Regions from separate parts of the Pseudomonas sp. MBLB4123 genome, predicted to be linked through region 2. Evidence: predicted binding sites of a transcription regulator. Region 2 holds the regulator's gene; the other holds the start of a gene.
The links. The regulator FliA, encoded in region 2, starts transcription of late flagellar genes. The targets are predictions, from matches to a motif close to CTAAAGTTTNNNNNNNNNNNGCCGNTAA.
Positions count from the first base shown of each region.

Region 1: the regulator FliA is predicted to act here: its motif matches at 1,868-1,895, upstream of ACSX1C_RS12925 (methyl-accepting chemotaxis protein).

Region 1 covers NZ_CP196711.1:2,794,834-2,798,299, reverse strand. The annotation lists gene ACSX1C_RS12935 (ATP phosphoribosyltransferase regulatory subunit) at 1-446, shown strand, start outside; gene ACSX1C_RS12930 (adenylosuccinate synthase) at 501-1,796, shown strand; gene ACSX1C_RS12925 (methyl-accepting chemotaxis protein) at 1,926-3,466, shown strand, end outside.
Region 2 covers NZ_CP196711.1:1,769,009-1,772,474, reverse strand. The annotation lists gene fleN (flagellar synthesis regulator FleN) at 1-716, shown strand, start outside; gene fliA (RNA polymerase sigma factor FliA) at 713-1,459, shown strand; gene ACSX1C_RS08180 (chemotaxis response regulator CheY) at 1,686-2,060, shown strand; gene ACSX1C_RS08175 (protein phosphatase CheZ) at 2,080-2,868, shown strand; gene ACSX1C_RS08170 (chemotaxis protein CheA) at 2,880-3,466, shown strand, end outside.

The DNA of each region.
Region 1 (3,466 bases), 1.0 Mb from region 2:
TGGCGATCGCCGATGCCTTGAGCCTGCGCTTTCCCGAACTGCCGCTGTACTTCGACCTGGGCGAGCTGCGCGGCTACCACTATCACACCGGCGTGGTGTTCGCCGCGTTCGTGCCGGGCGTCGGCCAGTCGATCGCCCAGGGGGGGCGCTATGACGACATCGGCGCCGACTTCGGTCGAGCGCGGCCGGCCACGGGCTTCTCCACCGACCTGAAGACCCTGGTCGGCCTGGGACGGATGCAGCTCGGCGAGCAGCCGGCCGGCATCTGGGCGCCGGACAGTCACGATGTATACCTGTGGCAGGCGGTCCAGCGCCTGCGCAGCGAGGGTGCGCGCGTGGTGCAGGCGCTGCCCGGGCAGGAATTGACCGATGCGCATGAGGCCGGCTGCGATCGCCAGCTGCTGCTGCGCGATGGCCGTTGGCAGGTGGCGCCGCTGGCGTCCTGAATCGTTTCCGCCGGCTGCGGCCGGCATCAAGCTTGCGCGAAGAGGACAAGTGTTATGGGTAAGAATGTCGTAGTCCTGGGGACCCAGTGGGGCGATGAGGGCAAGGGCAAGATCGTCGACCTGCTGACCGAGCAGGCCGCCGCCGTGGTGCGTTACCAGGGTGGCCACAATGCCGGCCACACCCTGGTCATCGACGGCGAGAAGACCGTGCTGCACCTGATCCCCTCGGGCATCCTGCGCGAGGGTGTCGAGTGCCTGATCGGCAACGGTGTGGTGGTCGCCCCCGATGCGCTGCTGCGCGAAATCACCAAGCTGGAAGAGAAGGGCGTGCCGGTGCGTCAGCGCCTGCGCATCAGCCCGGCCTGCCCGCTGATCCTGTCCTACCACGTGGCTCTCGACCAGGCGCGGGAGAAGGCCCGGGGCGACGCCAAGATCGGCACCACCGGTCGCGGCATCGGCCCAGCCTACGAAGACAAGGTGGCGCGCCGCGGCCTGCGGGTCGGCGACCTGTTCCACCGCGAGCGCTTCGCCGCCAAGCTCGGCGAGTTGCTGGACTACCACAACTTCGTGCTGCAGAACTTCTACAAGGAGCCGGCCATCGACTTCCAGAAGACCCTGGACGAGTGCATGGAGTACGCCGAGCTGCTCAAGCCGATGATGGCCGATGTCACCGCGGTGCTGCACGAGCTGCGCCGCGCGGACAAGGACATCATGTTCGAGGGCGCCCAGGGCTCGCTGCTGGACATCGACCACGGCACCTATCCCTACGTGACCAGCTCCAACACCACCGCCGGCGGCATCGCCACCGGCTCGGGCTTCGGTCCGCTGTACCTGGACTACATCCTCGGCATCACCAAGGCCTACACCACCCGGGTCGGTTCCGGTCCGTTCCCCACCGAGCTGTTCGATGACGTCGGCGCCTTCCTCGCCAAGCGCGGCCACGAGTTCGGCGCCACCACCGGGCGCGCCCGCCGCTGCGGCTGGTTCGATGCGGTGATCCTGCGTCGCGCCATCGAGATCAACAGCATCTCCGGCCTGTGCCTGACCAAGCTGGATGTGCTCGACGGCCTGGAGACCATCCGCATCTGCACCGGCTACAAGGATGCCGCGGGCCAGGTGCTGGTCGACGCGCCCACCGATGCCGACAGCTACCTGGGTCTGCAGCCGGTGTACGAGGAGATGCCGGGCTGGAGCGAGTCCACCCTGGGCGCCAAGAGCCTGGACGAGCTGCCGGCCAATGCCCGGGCCTACATTAAGCGCGTCGAGGAGCTGGTCGGTGCGCCGATCGACATCATCTCCACCGGCCCGGACCGCAACGAGACCATCGTGTTGCGCCATCCGTTCGCCTGATAGTCGGTGCTGCCGCAGCAAAGGGTCGCCTCGTGCGGCCCTTTGTCGTTCTGGTGCGGCGCCTGTGAGGGCTAAACCTTTCCCGGTTGCCGCCGTTATAGCCTGTACGGTTTAAGAGGAGTCCTGCCCGTGTCCGCCATCGTTCTGTTGTTGCGCAGCCGCCTGCTGCGTCCGGTGTTTTTGGCCCTGGGGGCGGCCTTGCTGGCACAGGTGCTGGTGGCGGTGGCGCTTACGCGCACGACGGTCACGGCGCTGGTGGAGGACCTGGGGCAGCGCCTCGGTGCGGATACTCGGCGCCTGTCGGGCGATCTCGAGGCGGCCGGGCGCGAGGTGCAGGGCGGCCTGGAGGGGGTCTCCGCGCGGATGCAGGGCAGTCTGACCGACGGCCTGAAGCAGCGCCTGAGCGCCGAGCAGGCCCAGTTGCGCGAGGTCCTGGGGCGCAATCTCCGCCAGTCGGCCGATGATCAGGCGCAGCTGCTCGCCGCGGTCGCACCCAAGGCCATCTGGGACAGCGATGTGCCGGCGCTGACCGAGCTGGTGCGCATGGCTCATCGCAACCCGGGGGTGTTGTTCGCCGTGTACCTGGATGCCCAGGGCGAGCGCCTGACCCGGCACGTCAATCGTCAGGATCCGCGAGTCAAGGCGTTGATCGAGCGCGGCGAGGGGCGCGGCACCCTGGACAAGCTGCTCAATGCCGCGGCAGGCGATCCGGGCGTGCATGTCAGCGAGGCCTCGATCAGCCCCATGGGGGCGGAAATCGGCAAGGTGCTGTTGGGGGTCTCCACCGTCGAGGTGGAGCAGGAGCTGTCGGCCCTGGACCAGCGTTTCGTCGCCCTGATCGGCAGCAGTGGTCAGCTGGTGTCCGATGGCCTGAGTCGTGCCGCGGCCGACAGCGGTTCGGCCCTGGCCGCGCGCCTGGGCAGCGCGCAGCGGGTGGCGGCGGACATGACGCACAACAGTCGTCTGGCGGTCGAGGCGGCTGCCGCCGAGTTGCGCTGGAATATCGGCCTGGGCCTGGCGCTGATCGGCCTGGGCATTCTCCTGGTGGTGGCGCTGGTGCTCGGGCGCCGGGTGCTCAGCCGGCTGCATACGCTGATCGTCGCGCTGGATGACTGGGCGGCCGGTGAGGGGGATTTGACGCGGCGGGTCGAGTTGGCCAGTCGCGACGAGATCGGCGACATGGCGGCGGCGGTCAATCGCTTCGTCGCCAAGCTGCAGCCGATCGTCCGCGAGGCGGGGGAGGTGGCGGTGCGCACCGGCCAGGAAATCGCCAGCCTGAGCGCGCGCAGCGCCGCGGCGGAGGCAGCGGCCGGGCGTCAGCGGGACGAAGTGGCCGGCAGCCTTCAGGCACTGGCGCAGATGGCTGACGAGGCGCAGGCGGAGAGTCAGGCCATGCAGGAGGCCCTGCAGCGGGTGGCGGCGATTCGCCAGGCGGCCGACGACAACGCGGCGATCGCCACTCGGGTCGGTAGCGCCATCGAAGAGCTGGTGGGGCGCGTGGGTGACGGCGCGGCGGTGATCGAGCGCCTGGCGCGGCAGAGCGAGCAGATCGAGGTGGTGCTGACGGTGATCCATGGTATCGCCGAGCAGACCAACCTGTTGGCGCTGAATGCGGCGATCGAGGCGGCGCGCGCCGGAGAGAGCGGTCGCGGCTTCGCCGTGGTGGCCGA
Region 2 (3,466 bases):
TGTTGATGGACGCCGACCTGGGACTGGCCAACATCGACGTCCTGCTCGGCCTCACCGCCAAGCGCACCCTGGCCGATGTGATCAGCGGCGAGTGCGACCTGCGCGACGTGATCCTGCAGGGCCCCGGCGGCATCCGCATCGTTCCGGCCGCCTCGGGCACGCAGAGCATGGTGCAGCTCTCGCCCCTGCAGCATGCCGGCCTGATCCAGGCCTTCAGCGACATCAGCGACAACCTCGACGTGTTGATCATCGACACCGCCGCCGGCATCGGCGACTCGGTGGTCAGCTTCGTCCGCGCGGCCCAGGAGGTGCTGGTGGTGGTGTGCGACGAGCCGACCTCGATCACCGACGCCTACGCGCTGATCAAGTTGCTCAATCGCGACTACGGCATGAGCCGCTTTCGTGTACTGGCCAATATGGCGCACAGTCCACAGGAGGGGCGCAATCTTTTTGCCAAACTGACCAAGGTCACCGATCGTTTCCTCGACGTCGCCCTGCAGTATGTCGGCGCGGTGCCCTACGACGAGTCGGTGCGCAAGGCCGTGCAGAAGCAGCGCGCGGTCTATGACGCCTATCCACGCTCCAGGTGCGCCCTGGCGTTCAAGGCGATCGCGCAGAAGGTCGATGCCTGGCCGCTACCGGCCAATCCGCGCGGTCATCTGGAGTTTTTCGTCGAGCGCTTGGTGCAGCAACCGACCGCGGACTCGGCGGTATGACAGCAGCTTCCGGACTTCGTATGTACAGCAAGGCGCAAGGACAAGAGTCCCAGTATCAGTTGATCGAGCGCTATGCGCCCCTGGTCAAGCGCATCGCCTACCACTTGCTGGCGCGCCTGCCGGCCAGCGTGCAGGTGGACGATCTGATCCAGGCCGGCATGATCGGTTTGCTCGAGGCCTCGAAGAAATACGACTCCAGCAAGGGCGCGAGCTTCGAGACATTCGCCGGCATTCGCATTCGCGGTTCGATGCTCGATGAGGTGCGCAAGGGCGATTGGGCGCCGCGTTCGGTACACCGCAACAGCCGCATGGTCAGCGATGCGATCCGAGTAATTGAGGCCAGAACCGGTCGTGACGCTAAAGATCACGAGGTTGCGGCCGAACTCCAATTGAGTCTCGAGGATTACTACGGCATTCTTGGCGACACTTTGGGCAGCCGCCTGTTCAGCTTCGACGACCTGTTGCAGGACGGCGAGCACGGGGGGCTGTGCGAAGACGCCAATGCCACTCACCAAGAACCTTCTCGTGGCCTGGAAGATGAGCGCTTCCAGGCGGCGCTGGCCGATGCCATCGCCAACTTGCCGGAGCGCGAACGACTGGTGTTGGCGCTGTATTACGACGAAGAGCTGAATCTCAAGGAGATCGGCGAGGTGCTGGGGGTCAGCGAGTCGCGCGTTAGCCAGATCCACAGCCAGTGCGCCGCACGCCTGCGTGCGCGGCTGAGCGAATGGCGCACGCGCTGAACAGCTAGATTAGCGGGTCGTTGGGAAACGTAGCGGACGAGGGTCAGATAAGGCGCATTACGGCCTGTACGGCCTGTAGGTGAGCGAGTAACACCTACCTGATTGCAACGTGGCGCAGCTGATCGCAATGGTTTTGCAACGGCCTGTCAGGCCGGTTTCACGATTAAGGGCGCAGCCAGAGGCTGGCTGCGTTTAGGACTGTACGGAGGTCGACTTGGACAAGAACATGAAAATCCTCATCGTTGATGACTTTTCAACGATGCGCCGGATCATCAAGAACCTCCTGCGTGATCTGGGGTTCACCAATACCGCGGAGGCCGACGACGGCACCACCGCCCTGCCGATGTTGCACAGCGGCAGTTTCGATTTTCTGGTGACCGACTGGAACATGCCGGGCATGACCGGGATCGACCTGCTCCGCGCGGTACGGGCGGACGAGCGGCTCAAGCACCTGCCGGTACTGATGGTCACCGCCGAGGCCAAGCGCGACCAGATCATCGAGGCCGCGCAAGCCGGGGTGAATGGCTATGTGGTCAAGCCGTTCACGGCCCAGGTGCTGAAAGAAAAGATCGAGAAGATTTTCGAGCGGGTCAACGGCTGATGTCTGCCGCGAGGGTGCTATGGAACACGAAGATTCCCCGCAGGCCGACCTCGAGTCGAGCCTGAAGTTAAACGCGCGCCAATTGGTCGACAGCCTGGATCAAGGCAACTTTGGCGAAGCGGTGCAGCTGATCAATGAACTCAATAAAACCCGCGACCGTGGCCTGTACCACGAAGTCGGCAAGCTGACGCGCGAGTTGCACAACGCCATCGTCAACTTCCAACTCGATCCGCGCGTGCCCCATGCCCAGGAAGTCTCGCAAATCACCGATGCCACCGAGCGCCTGAATTATGTGGTGACGATGACCGAGAAGGCGGCGAACCGGACCATGGATCTGGTCGAGCAGAGCGCGCCGTTGGTCAACGACCTCGGCAGCGAGGCACAGACCCTGAGCGCCGAGTGGGGACGTTTCATGCGCCGGGAAATGGGCGCCGATGGTTTCCGCGAGCTGGCCAAGCGCATCGAGTTGTTCCTCGCCCGCAGCGAACGCGATGGCGCCAAGTTGTCCGCCCATCTCAACGACATCCTGCTGGCTCAGGACTATCAGGACCTGACCGGCCAGGTGATCAAGCGGGTCACCCAGCTGGTCACCGAGGTGGAGAGCAATCTGCTCAAACTGGTGCTGATGGCCAGCCAGGTGGACCGTTTCGCCGGTATCGAGCACGACCACGAACAGTTACGCGCCGAGCAAAAACAACAAAAAGAGCCTTCCCGTGGTGAAGGTCCGCAGATTAATGCCGATAAGCGTGAAGATGTCGCCGCAAGCCAGGACGACGTCGACGATCTGCTATCCAGCTTAGGTTTTTAGGAGCACGTTTTATGAGCTTCGGCGCCGATGAAGAGATCCTCCAGGACTTCCTGGTAGAGGCCGGGGAGATCCTCGAGCAACTGTCCGAACAGTTGGTCGAGCTAGAGAGCCGCCCGGACGATATGAGCCTGCTCAACGCGATCTTTCGCGGCTTTCATACCGTCAAGGGCGGTGCCGGCTTTCTCCAGTTGAACGAACTGGTCGAGTGCTGCCACATCGCGGAGAACGTCTTCGACGTTCTGCGCAAGGGCGAGCGACGGGTCGACGCCGAGTTGATGGACGTGGTGCTGGAAGCGCTGGATGCGGTCAATGGCATGTTCGGCCAGGTGCGCGAACGAGTCGAGCCGACCCCGGCCAGTCAGGAGCTGCTGGCGGCCCTGGCCCGCCTGGCGGAGCCGGCCGGTGCCGAGGAAGTGCCAGCGCCGGAGGCGCAGGTCCAGGCCGTGGCGGAGCCTGAGCCGGAACCCGCCTCGGCTGCGCCCGAGACTGGCGACATCACCGACAGCGAGTTCGAGCAACTGCTCGATGCCCTGCATGGGGCGCCGGCCGAAGCCCAGGCCGAAACAGCCTCTGCGGCGGCCGGTCCGGACGAAATCAG